3 regions of the Mucilaginibacter gracilis genome follow, and region 1 is predicted to be linked to each of the others. Evidence: riboswitches for the same ligand, from Rfam matches in the RefSeq annotation. Region 1 holds a riboswitch; each other region holds the start of a gene.
The links. Region 1 has a riboswitch for S-adenosylmethionine ahead of BDD43_RS02630 (cysteine desulfurase family protein). Riboswitches for the same ligand answer to the same signal wherever they lie in the genome.
Positions count from the first base shown of each region.

Region 2: it holds a riboswitch for S-adenosylmethionine, as region 1 does, so the genes downstream of both, BDD43_RS16855 (O-acetylhomoserine aminocarboxypropyltransferase/cysteine synthase family protein) here and BDD43_RS02630 (cysteine desulfurase family protein) in region 1, are expected to answer to the same signal.
Region 3: it holds a riboswitch for S-adenosylmethionine, as region 1 does, so the genes downstream of both, metH (methionine synthase) here and BDD43_RS02630 (cysteine desulfurase family protein) in region 1, are expected to answer to the same signal.

Region 1 is NZ_RBKU01000001.1:627,192-634,678, reverse strand. It holds gene metN (methionine ABC transporter ATP-binding protein MetN) at 1-677, opposite strand, end outside; gene BDD43_RS02650 (LLM class flavin-dependent oxidoreductase) at 677-1,714, opposite strand; gene BDD43_RS02645 (ATP-grasp domain-containing protein) at 1,716-2,681, opposite strand; gene BDD43_RS02640 (peroxiredoxin family protein) at 2,800-4,014, opposite strand; gene BDD43_RS02635 (histone H1) at 4,033-4,221, opposite strand; SAM riboswitch class I at 4,341-4,456, shown strand; gene BDD43_RS02630 (cysteine desulfurase family protein) at 4,544-5,644, shown strand; gene BDD43_RS02625 (TlpA disulfide reductase family protein) at 5,667-6,818, shown strand; gene BDD43_RS02620 (MBL fold metallo-hydrolase) at 6,931-7,487, shown strand, end outside.
Region 2 is NZ_RBKU01000001.1:3,810,421-3,817,907, forward strand. It holds gene BDD43_RS16840 (glycosyltransferase family 87 protein) at 1-838, opposite strand, end outside; gene BDD43_RS16845 (homoserine dehydrogenase) at 980-2,215, opposite strand; gene BDD43_RS16850 (homoserine O-acetyltransferase family protein) at 2,531-3,583, opposite strand; gene BDD43_RS16855 (O-acetylhomoserine aminocarboxypropyltransferase/cysteine synthase family protein) at 3,680-4,993, opposite strand; SAM riboswitch class I at 5,265-5,376, opposite strand; gene BDD43_RS16860 (trans-sulfuration enzyme family protein) at 5,476-6,594, opposite strand; gene BDD43_RS16865 (ankyrin repeat domain-containing protein) at 6,637-7,344, opposite strand; gene mqnE (aminofutalosine synthase MqnE) at 7,463-7,487, shown strand, end outside.
Region 3 is NZ_RBKU01000001.1:1,924,623-1,932,109, reverse strand. It holds gene murQ (N-acetylmuramic acid 6-phosphate etherase) at 1-707, shown strand, start outside; gene BDD43_RS08290 (hypothetical protein) at 855-1,421, shown strand; gene BDD43_RS08285 (Bax inhibitor-1/YccA family protein) at 1,486-2,220, shown strand; SAM riboswitch class I at 2,382-2,492, shown strand; gene metH (methionine synthase) at 2,646-6,362, shown strand; gene metF (methylenetetrahydrofolate reductase [NAD(P)H]) at 6,572-7,487, shown strand, end outside.

The DNA.
Region 1 (7,487 bases):
CTCACCTTGCCACGTTCAACCAGTTTTCCTTCACTGATCACCGCCACTTCGTCGCATATCGCTTTAACCACATTCATTTCGTGGGTGATGAGCAGGATGGTGATCCGGAAACGCTTGTTAATGTCTTTTAACAGGTCAAGGATCGCGCGCGTCGTTGATGGGTCCAGTGCACTGGTCGCCTCGTCGCACAATAATACCTTGGGGTTGGTGGCTAACGTTCTTGCAATCGCTACCCTTTGCTTTTGCCCACCGGATAAATTCGAGGGATACTCGTTCGCTTTTTCGGAAAGGCCAACAAGCTCAAGTAACTCAGCAACCCTCTTTTTGATGTCTTCTTTCGGTGTGCTACTCAGTTCCAATGGCAGGGCCACATTACCTGCTACCGTACGGGAAGATAAGAGGTTAAAATGCTGGAAGATCATGCCGATCTCACGCCTTGCTTTGGCAAGTTCAGCGGAACCGAGCCTCGTTAAATTTAATCCGCCGATCAATACATCGCCCGATGTCGGCTTTTCTAACAGGTTAACACAGCGAATCAGCGTGCTTTTCCCGGCACCCGAAGCGCCGATCACGCCCAATATTTTACCTTCGGGAACCACCAGGGAAACATTGGACAGTGCGCTAACCGCGCTGTTCTTTTTAAAAAATGTTTTAGTGACGTTTTTGAGTTCGATCATTATTGCACCAGCGCGGATTTAGTTTCGATCACGGCATCGGCAAAACGCTCCATCTCTTCCAGTTGCGGACTGCATTGCAACAGGAAAAAATTCACGCCAACCTTTTCAAATTCGCCGATCCTGTCCTGTACCTGTGCGGGTGTCCCGGTTAAGCCCGATCTCAGGCCGCGGTTAGATACGGAATAATCATGTAATGACACATGCTGATCCAATTGGGTACCAGATAACCATTGCTGGTAGTTCTTATAGCCGGAACTGCCTTCCTGTACATTGGTGATCCTGTCCAGTTCCTTTTTAACTTCCTGTTCGGTATCACGGATAATGCTGTAGGCTGCAACGCCGAACTGCATCGGCGGCAAACCTTTTTTATCCCTGCGCTCGCTCAGGTCATTGATGCGCCTGGCAATGAGTTCCGGCGTATCGCCATGCATTACGTAACCATCACAAGTGGATGAGATCAATTCTTTAGCAGCTTCTGATTCACCACCCGCATAGATCGGCGGGCGAGGGGTGGATACCGGCTTGGGCTGCAAGATATTATCTTTAACTTTATAGTACTTGCCTTCAAAGCTGTAATGGTCTTTCTTCCATACATTATCCAGTACTTCCAGCCACTCTGCGGTACGGGCGTAGCGATCATCGTGCTGTTCAAAAGCGATACCGTATTTCTCGGCCTCATCTTTCCACCAGGAAGATACTACGTTCAAGGAAATGCGCCCGTTACTGATATGATCGATATTGGCGGCTTGCTTAGCCAGTTGGGCCGGATTGTGAAAAGTAGGCCTAACGGCGACCATCAATTCCTGTTTGCTGGTCACTGCTGCCAGTGCCGCAGCGGTTGACCAGGCGTCCAGCGAAGGTTCTTCTTCGCCCTTGATGTCATTCAGGTACAATTCAGCGATCAAAGCCAGGTCGAAACCGATCTCCTCGCTCCGGATGGCCAATCGTTTCACATAGTCCCAGGTAGGTTGCATGTTTTCCTCTTCAACATTGCGCAGCCAGCCTCCAAAAACCGGTAACCAGTATCCAAATCTCATATTATTTCGTTAAAATGTTTTCTGTAACCTGTTCTGCTAAATAATCAACAAGTCTTTCGTGCGGGTTAAACCCGATCACATTCACCGCATCCGCAACAAAGTTGGATAAGGCATTGACATCGTAGTATAGCACTTCGCCGTCCCTGTCATCGATGATATACTCGATACCGCCCACATCAATTCCGCTGTGCTGAACGATGGCTTCTATGTTTTTGATGATCTCGTCCGAAGGCGTAAAGGCTTCAACTTTCAAGCCGTTCTTCGGAGCATCCAAGGCACACGCGTTTCTAACCAGTTCTTGTCCGGTTGTTGTCTGGCAAATATCCGCCGGGCATAGATTAAAGCTTTCGCCATTGGTATAGACCCTAATGGCATATAGATATTTACCACCTAATGTTTCTACGCGCGTGATATAACCGCCCCGTGCCGGAATAAACTCCTGCACCAAAGCGGTGTGGTCAATTCCAAAATCAACACGGTTTTCTTTAACCGCTTCACGTACTTCGGCAATAGAATCGAATTTTTCGATACCTGCACCGCTACCGCCGATATTGGCCTTAATTACGATGGGAAAGCGGAGGCCCTCCGTCGCAGCTTCTACCTGCGACACATGGTTCACAACACGCGACTTAGGATATTTGATACCCAATTGTTCCAATAACAAGAGTTGTAAAGCTTTTGAGGTTTCATAAGTAAAGGCCTTGTAACCATTGATTACCCTTACACCGTGATTCTCCAGGAATTTAAGATAGTTCAAGGTATAAAAGGTGCCCTGAATACCATCCCGCAGATAAGCAGAAGGGCTCATCCGGTTAAAGAACAGGTCGAACTCGGGTTTGGCTCCCTCGATAGCAAAAAAATGCTGCGCAGGGTTTACCGTCTGGTAAGGTATATCTCGTTTTTCCAATTCAGTGAACAAAGGCTTAAACCAGTCCGGGTGTTCATGTGATATTACAAATGGTTGCATAGCTTTTCGATTTGGGACAAATATATTCTATCGATTCTATAGATAAAATAGTTGAAGCAAAACTGACATTCACATTAAGTAACAAATCAGATACTCATCTGGCCGCCAGTATCTTCCGTTAACCTTTGATCAAATGGTCAACCTCATCGTTAAACTCTTTAATGAACTGCTCATAATAAACACCTGTTGCCGGTCCTGTAAAACCTGTGTAGATTTTGTCTACATTTCCCTTTCTATCAATAAATATGATCGTTGGAAAGGACAAAAAAGTATTGAGCGCCGGGAAGGATTCCGCCACCGCTTTCTTATCAGCGAGCCCGCCAAACACTTCTGTATAAGCAATACCGAAACGTTTTTTAAAGTTTTCCATTGCATTTTTGACATAGGCCGGATCAGTTTTACGTTCAAACTGTACACCGATCACCTCTACGCCGCGTTGATGGTTTTTCTTATACCAGGGGGCAACAAAAGTAGCTTCGTCCATACAGTTAGGGCACCAGGTACCGCCGATGGTCAGGATCACGACTTTGTTTTTAAATTGAGCATCCTTCAGCGATACCTTGTTACCGTCAGCATCAGGTAGCGTAAAGTCGAAGGTTTGATAACCATCTTTCAGGTAGGTCAATTTATAAGGATCAGGTAAAGCGGCAGCGGCATTTTTCGTCGCATTAAAAGGCTGGCCGCTGGCCGTACCCGTTAGGCTCCCGGCAGCATCGAATGTACCGGTGTAGTAAGCTGCGCCACTACCAATAAAAGCAGAGAGGTAGAATTTATTGCCTTGCACCACACCTTCCAGGTAACGCGAATCGCCGGTAATGCTTAAAAAGGTAGCAAATAACTTATTGCCATCCTGTTTGAACACACCTACCTTTTTTTCGTCTGTTCCATTCCTGCCTTTAAAAAGGACATCATATTTTCCGGAAATATCGCCTGCCGGTTTTTCGCCGTTATCGGCAAAGCGGTAGCTGATACCATAGTTAGCTTCTACGGGTGTTATTCTGCCGGAATGATCTTTCTTTCGTAAAACGCCGTCCAGTTTTTTGTCGCCGATCTTCAATGCAAATTCATTATCGAACTGGTCGAAGGCCACAAACAATGAATCTCCCTTTTGCGTGATACCTCCGGTTTCAAAGCGCTCACCGCCGTTCAGCAAGTAAATTTTGGCTGTCGCAGCGGATTTACCCTTGACCTCGAAATTAAAGGGTACGTCGGTGTCGTTAGGTTGGTGAAAAACGCCGCGCCATTTGCCTTCCGGGATAAACTGGCTCTGCGCTACAGATGTTCCTGCAATAAAACTGCAAGCGAGAAATAAATATTTATTTGAGATTTTCATGAAGTATCTACAGGTCAATTATAAACCTCCTTTAGGCTTTGTCTTCAGTTCCGCAACTTCGAGCCTGATTTCCTGGGCAAGTTTTTTGATAGCCTGAAGACCGTTGCGCACGCGCGTTCCTGCGGCTTTGTTACCGTTCTCATAAAATTTTGTTACATCAGATTCGATGTCTGCTACAGTTGATTTAAGATCTGCAAATTTTGACATGTTTTTTAATTTAAATGGTTAATAGCGACAAACATAAAAAAATAAATTTAATTCTATAAAGTCTATGGAATTAATATACATTTGTGATGTTTAAGTAAAGTTAAGTCAGAGTTCTTTGATACTTATCCAGAAAGACCGAGGGAAAGGCCCTTTGACGTCTTGGCAACCTCTACAGCGTTCCGCTGATAAAAGGTGCTAATTCCTCCCTGGAGTAATGCACCGGGAAAGATAAGTTAACAAAGCACACCTTTACCATTAAGTGCTAAGAAAATGGCGCTTCTAAGAATAGGGAATCAAATAGTTTGCTTGATTACATATTGATATGAATATCTATTTAGATAATGCAGCCGCCACACAACTGGACCCTTTAGTTCTTGGTGCCATGACACCACTTTTGCTAAATAACTACGGAAGCCCGTTTTCGCATCATCAGCAGGGACGTGATGCATTAGCGATTATTGATTTTAGTAAAAAAACTGTAGCTCGCTTGCTGAAGGCATCGCCTGAGGAGATTATTTTTACTTCCGGGGCTACCGAAGCGGATAATATTGCCATCCTTTCCGCTGTGAAGCATGAAGGTATCAGGCATGTGGTCACTACACAATTAGAACACCAGGCGGTCTTGTGCACTTTAAAGGATCTCGAAAAAGAAGGAATTATACGGGTCAGTTATGTTCGCAATGACAGTTCCGGTAATCTTGATCTGGATGGGCTGGAACTTATATTGAAAACCAAACCACGAAGCCTAATCACCATCATGCATACCAATAATGAGATAGGGACCCGATATGATATCGCCAGGATTGCTGCCTTGAGTGAAAAGTATGGTGCGTTGTTCCATACTGATGCTGCTCAAACCATAGGGCGCTATAACTTCAATCTTACCCGGTTGAAGGTTCATTATTTAACCGGATCAGGTCATAAGTTTCATGGGCCTCAGGGTATTGGATTTATTTTTATACGGAAGGGGCTTCGGGCTGCACAGCTCGTTAAAGGCGGGGAACACGGAAATGTTAACATCGCGGGTATCGCCGGCATGGCGAAAGCTCTTGAGGTAGCGCATGGCAAACTTGCTGAGGACCAAGAATACATATGGGAACTAAAGAGCAAGTTGCTTTCACAGCTTCAAAACCGTATATCAGACATACGCTTTAACGGCAACCCTACGGATAAAGATCAAAGTTTAGAAACGATATTGAGTGTCAACTTCCCATCCACCCGCTCATACTCCGGATTAACGGATTACCTGGACAGATCAGGTATAGCTGTTTCGGGCGGTAAGACCTCACATGTTCTCGAAGCTATAGGGATACAGGTGGGTTACGAAACAATCCGGTTTTCCTTCAGCAAATTCAATACACCCGTAGAGATCGACCAGCTAACAGATATTTTGGTCGCAGTATATAATTTACAGGCAGCTTAATAGCTGCAATAAACTAAAACATATGAAAAAACAATTGACAACAGCCCTTATATTGTTACCCACAATACTTTTGGCACAACAGGTAAATTATCAAATCCACGGACGTGTTGGAACACTGGACGCCCCCGCTAAAGCTTACCTGACCTACCGCACCGATTTGGGCAATACCACCGATTCAGCAACAATAACTCAGGGAAATTTTAGTTTTAGCGGTAAGTTGGATGATCCGCTAAAAGCCAACCTGATCATCTCTCAAGATGGCGAAAACCTGCGAAAATTAAGGAAGGCCGACGCCATCGTACTTTACCTGGAAAATGGAAACATCGCTGTTGAGGCGACCGATTCTGTTTCACACGCCCGCATCAATGCCGGTTCTTTAAATAAAGCTAACCAGGAACTCACACAGGCGCTATTGCCTTACACGAATCAATTAAGGGCGGCGACACTGACCTACCGTTCTTTGCCGAAAGAACAGCAGAATGAGCAGGCTGAAAAAGAATACGATAAAAAGACCGATGCCATTGAGCAAAACCAAAAAATTGTCCTGGCGTCATTTATTAAAACACATTCCAATACGATCATTAGTTTAGATGCGCTCAAAACTTTCGGAGGGTATTTTCCCGAGGCCAGCGAAGTTGAGCCTTTATATAACAAACTAACGGCAGATGTAAAAAGCAGTAAATCCGGCGTTGAATATGGCAAACTCTTACAAAGTTGGAAACTAACGGCCTTGGGTGCCAAAGCCCCTGTGTTCGCGCAGAATGATAAAGATGGCAATGCCATCACGTTGGACTCATTTAAAGGCAAATATGTGCTGATCGATTTTTGGGCATCGTGGTGCGGGCCATGTAGAAGGGAAAATCCGCATGTGGTCAAAGCATTTGAGCAATATAAAGATAAAAACTTCACGATATTGGGTGTTTCGCTGGATAGCAAACGTGATGCCTGGATCAAAGCTGTTGAAGATGATAAACTGAACTGGGCGCAGGTATCCGACTTAAAATACTGGAAGAATGATGTAGCCGTACTTTATGGCGTAAGGGCTATACCACAAAACTTCCTGCTCGATCCGAATGGAAAGATCATTGCGAAAAATCTGACCGGCGATAAATTAACCGAAAAATTACAGCAAATCTATCAATCGAGCGCTGCGGCAAAATCAGACAGTAAATAACAAACTGTTCCCATAGTGTGCTGGATATTCGCGCTATCGGTATTTGTTAATCAAGCGGCGGTTCTTAGCAGGCTTTAACGCCCGGAATTCTGCCTCTTCCGTTTTTATTTTTATGACCTTAAATACGATTTCTTACCAGCAGGAAAATGAGTACAGGCTGTTAAGACATGCGACCTTGTTGATCAGGATCGGCGGAACCAAACTGCTAATCGATCCGATGCTATCGGCGATGGGTTCCATGAGCCCGGTTGCTAACGCGCATAACCAGTCAAGGATACCGACTATGGAACTTCCGGTTAGCACTTTTAACCTTAACCTGATCTTGGATGAGATCGATGCCGTAATTGTTACGCATACCCATCGCGATCATTGGGATGCGGAGGCCCAGGCCTTGGTCCGGAAAGATACACCGGTTTTCTGCCAACCAGGGGACGATGAGACCATCAGGAGCCAGGGGTTTACGCAGGTGCAAGCAATCGATAACACAGCGACGTTTAAGGGAATAACGATTAGCAGAACTCGGGGCCAACATGGCACCGGGGAGATCGGCAGGCAAATGGGCCAAGTATCTGGGTTCGTATTACAACATAAAGCAGAGGTGATCTACATAGCTGGTGATACGGTATGGTGTTCTGAGGTGGAAGAGGCTATAGCGGAACATCATCCGAG
Region 2 (7,487 bases), 3.2 Mb from region 1:
ATTGCGTGTTTTTAAACGATTTAATGCGCAGGTACGAGGAAAAGAATAACAAAATCCCCGGCCCCAAAAACCAGATGTTTGATAGCGTTGGTATATTAAAAATACGCCTTGCCATACCTTTAACAGATATATCCTGCATGGTGGAGCCGGAGTTTTCAATGTCTTTGTCGGATAGGCTGTGGTACCAATCCTGGTAACATTGTACCGTAAAGCGTGGCGACGAAAATGGCATGGGTAACACAAATAAAACCACTGTCCAAAACACCATGCTCAGGGTGAATTTCAATTTGTTTTCGGAGAAGAAGAAGAAAGCCAGGCCAACAATACCGTAAAGCTTAATATAGGTACCCAGGGCTATTGCAAGGGCTGCCCAAAAATCGTGTTTGTTTTTAATGAGTACATAACTCAATATAATTAGGCTTGTTGCAAAGGGGTTAACCTGTACGCTAAAAGATGCCGTCATTAATTCGTGGGCGCAAATTAAAAATATGGCAATCTGCTTTTTGTTGTTTATAGGCAAAAGCGTTACCGCTTTATAAAGCATAAAGGAGTTAAAAATATTCCAAAGCATAACCGCAAGGCCATCTGGCAGCATATAAAAAGGTGCTATTACCAGCGCGAAAACAGGGCCGTAATGGTTTTTATCTTCAAAAAACTGCGGGTATTGCAAAAATAAATTCTGCTGATGAATAAGGTTATAAAACGTGTACTTGTATATTTTGTAGTTGTTAATAACATGCAACAACGCTTGTTTAAGGGCTGCAACAAAGCTTAAACCAAACCACAGCGTTAAAACAAAATATTTATTGGTAAACAGTTTTTTAATTTTTTCTATCAAAACAGGGGATTGTAAATTTAGCCTTGCAAAAATATAAAATATATGTGTTGTACAAACCCGGTATTGTTATTAAATACGCGGCGGCTAAAACAAAAAAGAGGCCCCGTTTAAGGAGCCTCTTAAATCAACCCGAAGAAATCTCTACAAAACTTCGGTTGCCAAATCTGTCAGCACATGGAGCTTTATTTCTTTTAAGTCGCCGGTGCAGGCAACAAAAGCACCCTCTGCTGATATACGTGATTGATTGGCAATCAGATTTTTTAATTTGATAGTCCCTATTACAAAACGGAAGTTGCCCGAGTAAAAGCGTTCGTGGATGTAATCAAAGGCTAAAGCTTCAATTAAACTTTCATCTTCGTAACGCACATAAACGTTTAATTCAATATCATTGGTAAACTTCAGGTCTTTCTTTTCGTGCGCCTTTTTGTACTCGTACTGGTAATCGTAACGCAGTGCAGCAATGTCCGACAATACAGCCGAGCCGGTAGGGTGGCCACCCGCGCCCTTACCAAAAAAGAATTGCTGATCGGCAAAAGCGGCCTGCACCACAACCCCGTTGTACTCGTTATCAACGTTGTATAAAAAGTGATCGCTGTTTACAAAGCGTGGTAAAACAAACATGGCTACATGCTGGTCGTCAAGTTCTTTGGCAACGGGTACCAGTTTAATTTTTAATCTTTTTTCTTTGGCGTATTGCAAATCATAGGCCGACAGGGTTTGTATGCCGATGTTAAGCACATCCTCTGGCTTAACCACAACGCCATAGGCATGTGCCGATGCAATTACCAGTTTATACTTAGCATCAAAACCACCCACATCCGATGTTGGGTCGGTTTCGGCAAAACCGAGGTCTTGTGCTTGTTTTAATGCCGTATCATAATCTAAACCCTCGTTATAAACTTTGGATAGGATGTAGTTTGACGAACCGTTAAAAATACCGCTTATAGAGTGCAGCAACTCATTATCGTAATATTCTTCCAGGTTACGGATAATGGGAATGCTGCCGCAAACAGATCCTTCGTAAAGTAACGATGTGCCGTGTTGCTTTTGCAGATATATTAACTCTTCCAAATTATCGGCAATCATTTTTTTGCTGGCCGATACCACATTTTTGCCCGATGTTAATGCTCTTTTAACAATATCAAAAGCGGCAACAGGGTCGTTTATTAATTCAACAATGGTATTTATTTCCGCATTGTTAAGTATCTCGTTTTTGTCGGTTGTAAATAATTCGGCAGGTAAAGTACGTTTTTTGCTGGCGTCTTTTATTGCAAATTTAACAATCTCGAAGTTTAGCGCTTTGGTGCGGATAATATCATGCAGTCCCTGGCCCACAACACCGAAGCCAAAAATGCCAAGTTTTAACTTTTTACTCATTATATGTTTGTATTCAATTCTTTTTCTAAATCTTAAAAAAAATGTCATTGCGAGGAACGAAGCAACCGCACGGAAGCAAAACGGCCTCGCATAGTTTGCGATTGCTTCGTTCCTACCCATGACGTTTTTAATTCCCCTCTCGAGAGGGGGCGCGTTGAAACGTGTGGTGGCAGGGGTGTGTTGTACGCCAGGCATCTCGAAAATAACACACCCCTCCGCCCCTCTCAAGAGGGGAATCGCACAAGCCAACGCTCTTATTCGTCAGTTCACTTTCATAGGCCGCAGCATTCTATCACTCGCAATAACAATTAAGCTCTACGCCGTTTGCATCTTTACCACTTTGCCATCCAAACTTTCATCTAAAAAATCGGCAATGGTTTTGGTTAATATCTCTGTTTCAATTAAAAAGCTATCGTGTGCATACATCGAGTTAAACTCCGAGTAAACGGCGTTCGGGATATGCCTGGCCAAATATTGCTGCTCGCTAACCGGAAATAAAAAGTCGGACGTGATGCCAATTACCAGCGTTTTAGCCTTAATTGTACCTAAAGCCTGTTCTATTCCATCGCGGCTACGGCCCACATTGTGCGAATCCATCGCTTTGCTTAAATACCAGTAACTGTAGGCGTTAAAACGTTTTACCAGCTTTTCGCCCTGGTAATTTTGGTATGATGCTGCTTTATAATCGTCCAGTTTTTCATTGTCTTTATCTAACTGTGTAGCATGGTAGGCTTCGTAGCCACGGTATGATAGCAGGGCCATGCTGCGCGCGGCTTTTAAACCTTTATTGCCGCCATCGGGTTTGTTGGCGTAAAATGTACGATCGGTACTGATGGCTAACCTTTGCGATTCGTTAAAGGCAATACCCCATGGCGAGTGCTTGGCGTTTGTAGCAATCAATATCAAATTATCTATTTTTTGAGGCTGGCTAATGGCCCATTCCATAGCTTGCTGGCCACCTAACGAGCCGCCAATTAATACCTTAATTTGATCAACCCCTAAATGCCCGGCCAGTATTTGATGCACCTGCACCATATCCCTGATGGTAACCTGCGGAAACGACAAAAAATAACCCTGCTGCGTTAGCGGGTTAATACTTACCGGGTTAGTTGTGCCGTAGGGCGAGGTTAAAACGTTGGCGCATACTATATAATGTTCTTCGGGATTAAAAAGATCGTTTTCGCCAAACAAGCCGGCCCACCAATCCATCACATCGGAATTTGCGGTTAGCGCATGGCAAACCCATATTACGTTATTACGGTTTTTGTTAAGTTTACCAAAAGTATGGTACCCAATTTGTAAGCCGTGCAGCTTTTGCCCGGATTCCAGCGTTATAGTTTTTGAGTACTTAAATGTTTCTGCGCTCATTAGCCTCATCCAACCCTCTCCAAAGGAGAGGGCTTTTTGTTTTTAGTTTTTATTTTAGTTCTCTCCCTTGCGGGGAAAGTTAGAGATTAGCTTTTTTTATACCAGCTCCAGTTGTGCTACTTTTGCAAAGGCTTGTTCAAAATCTGCCTTTATATCGTCAATATGTTCAATGCCAACGGCAACGCGCAGCAGGGTAGGTGTAACACCGGCTGCCGCTTGTTCCTCATCAGTTAATTGTTGGTGGGTAGTAGCTGCCGGCTGAATAATTAAAGTTTTAGCATCGCCAACGTTGGCTAAATGGCTAACCAGTTTAAGGTTGTTAATCAGCTCGCCTGCGTTTTCTTTTTCGCCGTTAAGCTCGAATGACAGTACTGCCCCAAAACCATTTTTAAGATATTTTTTAGCTAAAGCATGATAAGGTGACGATGGCAAGCCCGGGTAGTTTACCTTAGCTACCTGCGGATGATTTTCCAGCCATTTAGCAAGTTCTAAAGTATTATCAACATGGCGTTGCACACGGAGCGATAAGGTTTCTAAACCCTGTATCAGCAAAAACGAATTGAATGGCGATTGCGAAGCACCAAAATCGCGTAAGCCCTCAACCCGCGCACGGATAATATATTGAATGTTACCGAACGGCCCGCCAATACCAAAAACATCGGCAAATACTAACCCATGATACCCTTCGGACGGCTCGGTAAATTGCGGAAACTTGCCGTTACCCCAATTGTAATTACCGCCATCAACAATAACACCACCAATGCTGGTGCCGTGGCCGCCTATCCATTTAGTGGCGCTCTCTACCACAACATGCGCACCATGCTCTAACGGGCGGAAAAGGTAACCACCTGCGCCAAAAGTGTTATCAACAATAAAAGGCAAATCGTATTTATTAGCCAGTGCGGCTATCTTATCAAAATCGGGAATATTAAAGCCGGGGTTACCTATAGTTTCCAGGTAAATTGCTTTGGTGTTTTCGTCAATCAGTTTTTCAAAGCTTTCGGCGGTATCGTCTTTGGCAAAGCGGGCCTCAATGCCAATACGTTTAAAGGCTACCTTAAACTGGTTATAAGTGCCGCCGTAAACAAATGGCGAACTCACAAAGTTATCGCCAACCTGCAATATGTTATTGAGTGCTAAAAATTGCGCCGCCTGGCCAGATGCTGTGGCTAAGGCTGCAACACCACCTTCGAGGGCTGCAATACGTTTTTCAAATACATCCGTAGTGGGGTTCATTAAGCGGGTGTATATGTTGCCAAACTCTTTTAGGGCAAATAAATTGGCACCGTGCTCGGCGTTTTTAAATACGTATGATGTGGTTTGATATAATGGTACCGCCCGCGAACCTGTTGTTGGGTCGGCTTCCTGGCCGGCGTGGAGTTGCAGAGTTTCAAATTTTGGAGTTGACATGGGGATGTTGTTTTAATGTTTTTTTTACCAATTTTAATTTAATAATGTCCGGTTAAGCAAATTTCAAAGGGATGCCCTGCATCCATTTTTGAAATTGTACACGAAATTTTCGGGTGAGTGAAAAAGATACGCGCTTTCTGTCGTTTAGCAATAACGGCAGCAACACATATACATTTGGCGGTTTAAAACAGGGGCCAAAGCATAAGCGTTAAAAGGCTTGGTGCGGTAATTAAAAGTGTCTAAAAGCAACAACAGTATTTTCATGGTTGTACATTTATATTCCCCGATGATCCATTCACCGGGCCAGGATTTGGCACCTTCTCCGCTTTGGAGGGTTGCCAGTGGGTTAATGAGCCTGATCTCTCGCCACTTCTTTATAAATCAAACCTTTTTAGAGGTATTGATTTTTGGTATCGCTACCAAATAATGTTTCAAATATAGTGTATGAAAAATCATTTTTCAAAACTATATTTCGAGTATTTTTATATCGTATTGATAGCCAGTGATATATCTTCTATTAAATCCTCTATATTTTCTAACCCTACCGATACCCTGAGCAGGTTAAAAGGGGTTTTAGTGTCGGGCCCTTCAATGGTTGCCCGGTGCTCTATCAGGCTCTCAACGCCGCCTAAGCTGGTGGCCTGTGTAAAAAGCTTTACGGCGTTAACTACGGTGGCAGCCTGGTTAACACCACCTTTTACACAAAAAGAAAGCATACCGCCAAAGCTTAACATTTGCTGTTTGGCAATTTGGTGTTGCGGGTGCGATGGCAGGCCCGGATACATTACGCGCTCAACCTTAGGGTGTTTCTCTAAAAACTCGGCCAGTATTTGTGCATTTTGTACGTGGCCTTTCATGCGGTATGGCAGGGTTTTAATGCTGCGCACCAGCATATAGCAATCGGCAGGCGAGGGGATGGCGCCGCCCATTTCTTGCACTTGCTTTATTTTTTGCCACCAATCGTTAGTATGGGCAGTTATGAGGGCTCCGCCCATTAAATCGCTATGGCCGCCAAAATATTTGGTTGCCGAATGCATCACCAAATCGGCACCTAAAGTTAAGGGCTGCTGGCAAATGGGCGTAGCAAAAGTGTTATCAACAACTACCAAAAGCTGGTTCTTTTTAGCTATGCTAACTACTTTTTTAATGTCGGTAACCTTTAATAAAGGGTTCGATGGGGTTTCTAACCATATTAAAACGGTGTTGGGTTTAATATGGTTTTGCAGTGTATCGGTATCGTTAATATCAATAAAATCAAACTCCAGTATTCCCACAAAAACATTTTTCAGCAGGTTGCGCAAGCCGTGGTACATATCATCGGGCGCAATAATGTGGCTGCCTGGTTTAAGCGATTGGAATGCGGCCATACCCGCTGCATTGCCCGATGAAAAAGCGGCAGCATCTAACCCGCCTTCCAACTTAGCCAGCACGTTCTCTAACGATGTGCGGTTAGGGTTGCCGGCCCTGCTGTAAATATAACCGCCGGGGTAACCTCCATTTTCGCGTAAAAAAGTTGTTGATGTAGTGATGGGCTGTATTACAGCACCCGTTGCTTTATCGGTATGGTTGCCTGCGTGTATGGCTATGGTTTCTATTTTCATGGTGATGGGGTGTTTGGTAAAACAGTGCTTACATTGCAATCGCTACTGCAATAGATCGCACATTTCTGCGTGTCCATTACTTTTGGCGGCCTGGCAAATGGTCTGGCCATCCGCGCCAATAAATGTTGTATCCGCATGGTATTTTAATAGCAGTTTTACAATTTCTTCATTGCCATATTTTGCCGCTAAAAATAAAGCTGTTTCCTTATCCCGATTCACAGCATCCGTTTTGGCACCATTCTCGAGTAATATTTTTACAATTTTTGTGTGCCCTTTAAACGACGCTATAATTAATGCCGTACTTTTATCGAGCGCTTTAGTATTTACATCTACGCCTTTTTTTATTAATGCAGCAACAATGTCGGTTTTCCCGTTTCTTGATGCAATAATCAGGGGGTTCCAATAATGATCGTCCTGGGCATTAACGTCAGCATTTTTTTCAATTAAATAATTGGCCATTTCAATATTTCCAACCTGGCAAATTATCATTAAACTATTCCATTTGGCTTTTGCAACTGCATTTACATCAGCACCGCTTTCAACCAATATTTTTATCGACTTAAAGTCGGCAGAATTTGCAGCAGCTAATAAAGGCGTCATTTTATTTTTGTTTGTCACACTCAAATTCCCCGGCGTTTTTGATAGTAACAGCAATTGGTCGTAATCTTTATTGGCGATAGCGTCAAATATAGCTTGCGAAAATCCTGTTAAGGGACATAAGAAAAATAATAATGCAGCGATGGTTTTCATCAAGTGGCAGAATAAAGGTTGCTTAATATTTCAAAGGTAATTATAATCAAAGTTTGTTACATCAAAATGATAATGAAATTACCCTCATTATTGTACTTTTGTAGCCAAAGCTTTAACAATGGACTCCCAACTATCTTTATCCG
Region 3 (7,487 bases), 1.3 Mb from region 1:
CCGTTGAAAAAGCGATACCGCAGTTAGAAAAATTGGTTGCCATAACAGCCGAAAGGATGAGAAACGGCGGCAGGTTGTTTTACATAGGTGCCGGCACCAGCGGCAGGTTGGCTATTGTTGATGCATCCGAATGCCCGCCAACTTATGGCGTGCCCTTTGATTGGGTTATCGGTATTATTGCCGGTGGCGATAGTGCCATACGCAAAGCCGTTGAATTTGCCGAAGATGATGCCGAACAAGCCTGGAAAGACTTGCAGGAATACAACATTACCGATAAGGATGTTTTGGTAGGCATAGCGGCATCGGGCACTACGCCTTATGTTGTTGGCGGCTTGCAGGCAGCTAACCAAAACAATGTGGTTACAGGCTGTATTGTTTGTAACGAAGGTGGCCCCATAGCCCACGAGGCGCAATACCCCGTAGAAGTGGTTACCGGCCCCGAGTTTGTAACCGGCTCAACCCGCATGAAAGCCGGCACGGCTCAAAAACTGGTTTTAAATATGCTCAGTACATCGGTAATGGTACAACTGGGCCGCGTTAAGGGCAATAAAATGGTTGATATGCAACTATCAAACCATAAACTGATTGACAGGGGAACCCGCATGGTAATGGATGCCACCGGTGCCGACGAGCAAACTGCCGCAAACCTGCTTGAAAAATATGGCAGCGTGCGCAAAGCCGTTGATGAATACATGCAAATGCATTAAATGTGCAGGTGTGCAAACTAATAAATAAAAGCTGTTTGGGATAAGTTTTGATTCCTGATTCTTTTAAAAAGTGAAGCTGGATAAAATGATAAAAACGGTAAAAAACGGTCTTGATTCTTATATCTTGACTCTTGTTTCTTTTTTAACATGCACGAGATAGAACCATATTACCGTTGGAGAGACGATTACATAGCATCAGAAGACGAGCTTTCGCCTTTTTATGCCACCGAATACAGTGAATTTGAGTTTGATAAGCAGGTATACAACTATTTACTGCACCCACAGTGGGATTCGTTTGGCTCAAACACCCTATACCTCAAAGTACTTTATACCGATTACGACCGCAATTACAGCATCATAGAGTTTATTGGCGAATGGAACGATGCCATTGATAACGATGTAATGCTGCTTAAACGCGAAATTATTGAGGTGATGATAAACGAAGGCATCAATAAATTTATATTGATAGGCGAAAACATCTTAAACTTCCACTCGTCCGACGATTGTTATTACGAGGAGTGGTTTCAGGAAGTTGAAGATGGCTGGATAGCGGGTATTAACTTTAGGGACCATGTTATTGATGAGTTTAAACAAAACAACATCGATTATTACATCAACTTCGGCGGTGCATTAGACGACCTGAACTGGCGCACCTTAAAACCCGTGCAAGTATTTAAAAAAGTAGAAGAACAACTGGTAAAACGGTTGAATTAATATCTAAGAGTTTTACTAAATTTGAGCCTGAACCATTAGGCAAACATTAATTAATTTTATACAAATGGAAGAGCAAAAAATAAATTACAGATACGATAGTGTAATACAATTAGACGAAACCGCATCGTCACGCAGATTTTTATCAGGCGTATTTACCTGGATGTTTGCAGCATTAGGTATCTCTGCATTGGTAAGCTATTATTTTACAGGAAGCGAAGCCTTGTTAAAACTGATATTCGACCCAATTACCGGCGGACTAACCGGCTTAGGCTATCTTGCTATTTTTTCACCGGTAATTTTTGCGCTGTTAATGCAAATAGCTTACAATAAAATAGCTTACCCTATACTGGTTTTGCTATTTGTTACCTATGCCACTTTAATCGGCATCAGCTTTAGCTTAATATTTTTAGCCTATTCGGCAACGGCTATATTCGGTGTTTTCATAACAACATCGCTTGTTTTTGGTATTATGGCCATTGCGGGGTATTACACCCATCAAGACTTAACCAAAATGGGTACAATTCTTTACACCATATTTATTGGCCTGTTTATAGCATTCATGGTAAACTTCTTTATCGGTAGTGCCGCTTTAGATTATATTTTAAGCTGCATTGGTGTTGTAGTATTTGTTGGCCTAACGGCTTACAAGGTACAAATGTTAAAACGCATAGGCTCGGGTATGGAATATGGCAGCTTGCCTTCAAAAAAGTTAGCTTTAATTGGCGGCCTTCAATTGTACATTACATTTATTAACTTGTTTATGATGTTACTCCGCCTATTTGGAGGTAGCAGAAGATAATTTCAACAAAATATCAACTCAAAGCCTCCGCCAAAGCGGGGGCTTTGTTGTTTAGGCCGGTGTCGGTCGCTATGGTCAAACCAATGTCTTATCTTAACTCCGGGCTTGGTGTGTTAGTGCGTCGCTCTTGCATCTCTGCCTTTTATTGTGCAACTTTGCGCTGCTTATAGAGAAAGACGGAGGGATTAGACCCTGCGATGTCTTAGCAACCTGTACTTACAAGGTGCTACATTCTACTTAAACCACACTTCGCGGTTTAGGACAGATAAGCGAAAGTCAACACCAATGCCCGACTTTTCGATATAAGCTTGTTTACGTATTGCGATTTGAGTATTGCGTATTGCGATTTTAAGCGAGGCTAAAACCCTTTGTTCAACTTCGTAAAGCTCATCTCATTACGCAATACGCAGTACTCAATACAAAACATGGATATCAGACAACAATTACAAAAACGCATTCTCATTATCGACGGGGCTATGGGCACCATGATACAACGGTATCAGCTCACCGAAGCCGACTTTCGTGGGGAACGTTTTAAAAATCATCATTCGGATTTACAGGGCAATAACGACCTGCTTAACATAACACGCCCCGATATTATTAAGGCCATACATGCCGAATACCTGGAGGCTGGTGCCGATATTATTGAAACCAATACCTTTAGCACACAGGTAATATCCCTTGCCGATTATAAACTGGAAGAACTGGCTTACGAACTGAGCTACGAAGGCGCACGCCTTGCCCGCCAGGTAGCCGAAGAATATACCCTTAAAACCCCCGATAAACCCCGCTTTGTTGCCGGAGCCATCGGTCCAACCAATCGTACAGCATCACTATCACCCGATGTTAACGACCCTGGTTACCGCGCCGTTACGTTTGATGATTTGGTTGATGCCTATTACACACAGGTACGCGGCCTGGTTGATGGCGGTTCGGACGTACTGCTCATCGAAACCATATTTGATACCCTTAACGCCAAGGCAGCCATTTTCGCCATTAAAAAGTACGAAGATGAGTGTATAGCTACCGGTAAAGATTATCCTGCCTTCCGCAAAACGGGCGGCATCATGATCTCCGGCACCATTACCGATGCCTCGGGACGTACCTTATCCGGGCAAACCGTTGAAGCCTTTTGGAACTCCATACGCCATGCCAACTTACTTTCGGTAGGTTTAAATTGCGCTTTGGGTGCTAAAGATATGCGCCCGCATATTGAAGAATTATCCGCAAAAGCGGGCGTATATATTTCGGCCTATCCTAATGCCGGTTTACCCAACGAGTTTGGCGCCTATGACGAGGCTCCACACGAAACCGCCCATTTGGTTGAAGATTTTATGCAAGCGGGTTTAGTCAACATTGTTGGCGGTTGTTGCGGCACAACTCCCGATCACATCAGTTGCATTGCAAAAAAAGCTTACAATTTCCCCCCCAGGCCCATCCCCGTTATTGAAAATAACATGCGCCTGAGTGGTTTAGAAGCTATTACCCTCACCGCCGAAAGCAATTTTGCCAACGTGGGCGAGCGTACCAATATTACCGGATCGCCAAAGTTTAGCAAGCTTATTTTAGCCGAAGATTACGAAGGTGCCTTAGTGGTTGCCCGCCAGCAAGTTGAAGGCGGTGCCCAGGTAATTGATGTAAACATGGACGAGGGGATGATTGATTCGGAAGCCGCCATGACTAAGTTCATGAATTTAATAGCCTCTGAGCCCGATATTGCCAAGCTGCCCATCATGGTCGATTCCAGTAAATGGAGCGTAATAGAGGCTGGCTTAAAGTGCCTACAGGGCAAGGGTATTGTAAACTCCATTTCGCTAAAAGAGGGCGAGGATAAATTCCGCGAATCGGCCCGTAAAATTATGGCTTACGGTGCAGCTACCGTTGTGATGGCGTTTGACGAAACCGGGCAGGCCGATAGTTTGGCCCGTCGTATCGAAATTTGCCAACGCAGCTACAACATACTGGTTAACGAAGTTGGCTTCCCTCCCGAAGATATTATTTTCGACCCCAATATTTTAACAGTTGCCACCGGACTGGAAGAACACAACAACTACGCGGTTGATTTTATTGGAGCCACCCGCTGGATAAAGCAAAACCTGCCGCATGCCAAGGTTAGCGGTGGCGTAAGTAACATATCGTTCTCGTTTAGGGGTAACAATACTGTGCGCGAGGCCATGCACTCGGCCTTTTTATACCACGCCATACAGGCCGGTATGGATATGGGTATTGTTAACGCCGGGATGCTGGAAGTTTACGAAGAAATACCTAAACCACTTTTAGAGCTGGTTGAAGATGTTTTACTAAACCGCCGCGCCGATGCTACCGAACGCCTGGTTGAATATGCCGATACCGTAAAAAGCAAAGGCAAAGAGATTGTTAAGGATGAAGAATGGCGTAAAGACCCGGTTGAAAAACGCCTTTCGCACGCGCTGGTAAAAGGAATTATCGAATATCTGGACGATGATGTAGAGGAGGCCCGCCAAAAATACGCCAAACCCTTAGAGGTTATTGAGGGCCCGCTAATGGACGGTATGAACATTGTTGGCGACTTATTTGGTGCAGGCAAAATGTTTTTGCCGCAGGTAGTAAAATCTGCCCGGGTTATGAAAAAGGCTGTGGCCTACCTGCTGCCTTTTATAGCCGCCGAAAAGGCCCGCGTACTTGCCGCAGGCGAAGGTGCCGATAACGAGCGCAGCAATGCCGGTAAAATACTAATGGCAACCGTAAAAGGCGATGTGCACGATATTGGTAAAAACATTGTAGGCGTAGTACTGGCCTGCAATAACTTCGAAATTATTGATCTGGGCGTAATGGTTCCGGCTCATAAAATTATTGAGGAAGCCAAAAAGCAAAACGTTGATATTATTGGCCTGAGCGGTTTAATTACCCCATCGCTTGATGAAATGGTACATTTTGCCAAAGAAATGGAGCGCGAAGGTTTTACTATTCCGTTAATTATTGGCGGGGCAACTACCTCGCGCATACACGCGGCTGTAAAAATAGATCCTAATTATTCGGGCCCGGCAATTCACGTTTTAGATGCTTCACGCAGCGTTACCGTGTGCAGCAACCTGATGAACAAAGACAACCGCGATGCCTACATACAAGGCATTAAAGATGAATACGCCAAAGCCAGGGAAGCACATTTAAACAAAAAGAACGACAAGCGTTTTGTTAGCATTGCCGATGCCCGCAAACAAAAAATAGAACTCGATTTAAGTGCCATACCGCCCAAACCTAGCTTTTTAGGCACTAAAGTTATTGAGGCATATCCTTTGGAAGATTTGGTACCCTATATTGACTGGACACCGTTTTTCCATACCTGGGAACTTCGCGGAAGCTACCCTAAAATATTTGACGACAAGGTGGTTGGTGTTGAAGCCAAAAAGCTTTACGATGATGCTCAGGCTTTATTGAAAGAAATTGTAGCCAACAAACTATTGCAGGCAAACGGTGTAATTGGCTTTTGGGCGGCAAACAGTGTTGGCGATGACATTGAGTTGTATACCGATGATACCCGTACCCAAGTATTATCAACCATTTACACACTTCGCCAGCAGGCCGAAAAGGTAAAGGGCGAGCCATATTATGCCCTGTCGGATTTTATAGCACCTAAACAAAGTGGTGTTGCCGACTATTGGGGCGGCTTTGCCGTAACGGCAGGTATTGGCTGCGACGAGATGGTTGCCAAATACGAAGCCGACCACGACGATTATAACAGCATTATGGCCAAAGCCCTTGCCGACCGTTTAGCCGAAGCCTTTGCCGAAAAAATGCACCAACTGGTACGTACAGATTACTGGGGCTACGCCGCCGACGAAAGCTTAGGCAGCGACGACCTGATTAAAGAAAAATACCAGGGCATACGCCCTGCACCCGGTTACCCGGCCTGCCCGGACCATACCGAAAAAACAACCTTATTTGAATTGCTAAAAGCCGAAGACAACGCCAAAATGCATCTCACCGAAAGCCTGGCCATGACGCCAGCAGCATCGGTAAGTGGTTTTTACTTTGCACACCCCCAGGCCCGTTACTTTGGCTTAGGCAAAATAAGCAAAGACCAGGTTGTGGACTACGCCCAAAGAAAAGGTGCCGATTTGGAAGTAACCGAACGCTGGTTGAGCCCTAATATTAATTATTAGTGGCATTTCATTGCGAGGTACGAAGCAATCGCACGGAAGCAAAGCGAACCTGCAAAGCCGCTCTGTAAAGCAAGCGGTTGCTTCGTACCTCGCAATGACACTTGATGGGAATATCAAACACTTAAAAACTTGTTGTTCCCTGAAAATGACATAGTTTTATATATAATTGTACATTAAAGAATTAAAGCCCCTTTAGGGGTTTGGGGTTTATGAAAATAACAGAACACATCGCCAACGCAAACGGCAAAACATTATTCTCGTTCGAGCTTTTGCCACCAATAAAGGGCCAGAGCATACAAGGCATTTATAACGCCATCGACCCGTTGATGGAGTTAAAACCACCCTTTATTGATGTTACCTCGTTGCGCGAAGATCATATTTATAAAGAGCACGAAAACGGGCTGCTCGAAAAACTCATTACCCGCAAACGCCCCGGCACCGTTGCCGTTTGTGCAGCCATCATGAATAAGTATAAGGTTGATGCCGTTCCGCATTTAATATGTGGTGGCTTTACCAAGGAAGAAACCGAATACGCACTCATCGACCTCCAGTTTTTAGGTATCGATAACGTACTGGTGCTTCGCGGCGACGCCCGCAAAGCCGAATCGGGCTTTGTACCCACCGTTGGCGGCCATGCTTACGCCACCGATTTGTTAGGCCAGGTAGTAAACATGAACAATGGCATGTACCTGCACGATACCGGCCCAACATCATACAAAACCGATTTTTGCATAGGCGTTGCCGGTTATCCCGAAAAGCACTTTGAAGCTCCAAACCTAAAAACCGATTTTAAATATCTGAAACAAAAGGTTGATATGGGCGCAGGCTTTATTGTAACCCAAATGTTTTTCGATAATCAAAAGTATTTCGATTTTGTAAACAATTGCCGCGCCAATGGCATTACCGTACCCATTATACCAGGCTTAAAACCCATCACGGTGTCCAAGCAGTTAATAAGCCTGTCTAAAATATTCCATATTGATATACCCGAAGCATTAAGCGAAGCCATTACCGATTGCAAATCCGAAAAAGACGTAAAAGAAGTTGGTATTGAGTGGATGATAAAGCAATGTAAAGAGCTGGTGCAATTTGGCGTACCTGTATTGCACTTTTACACCATGGGCA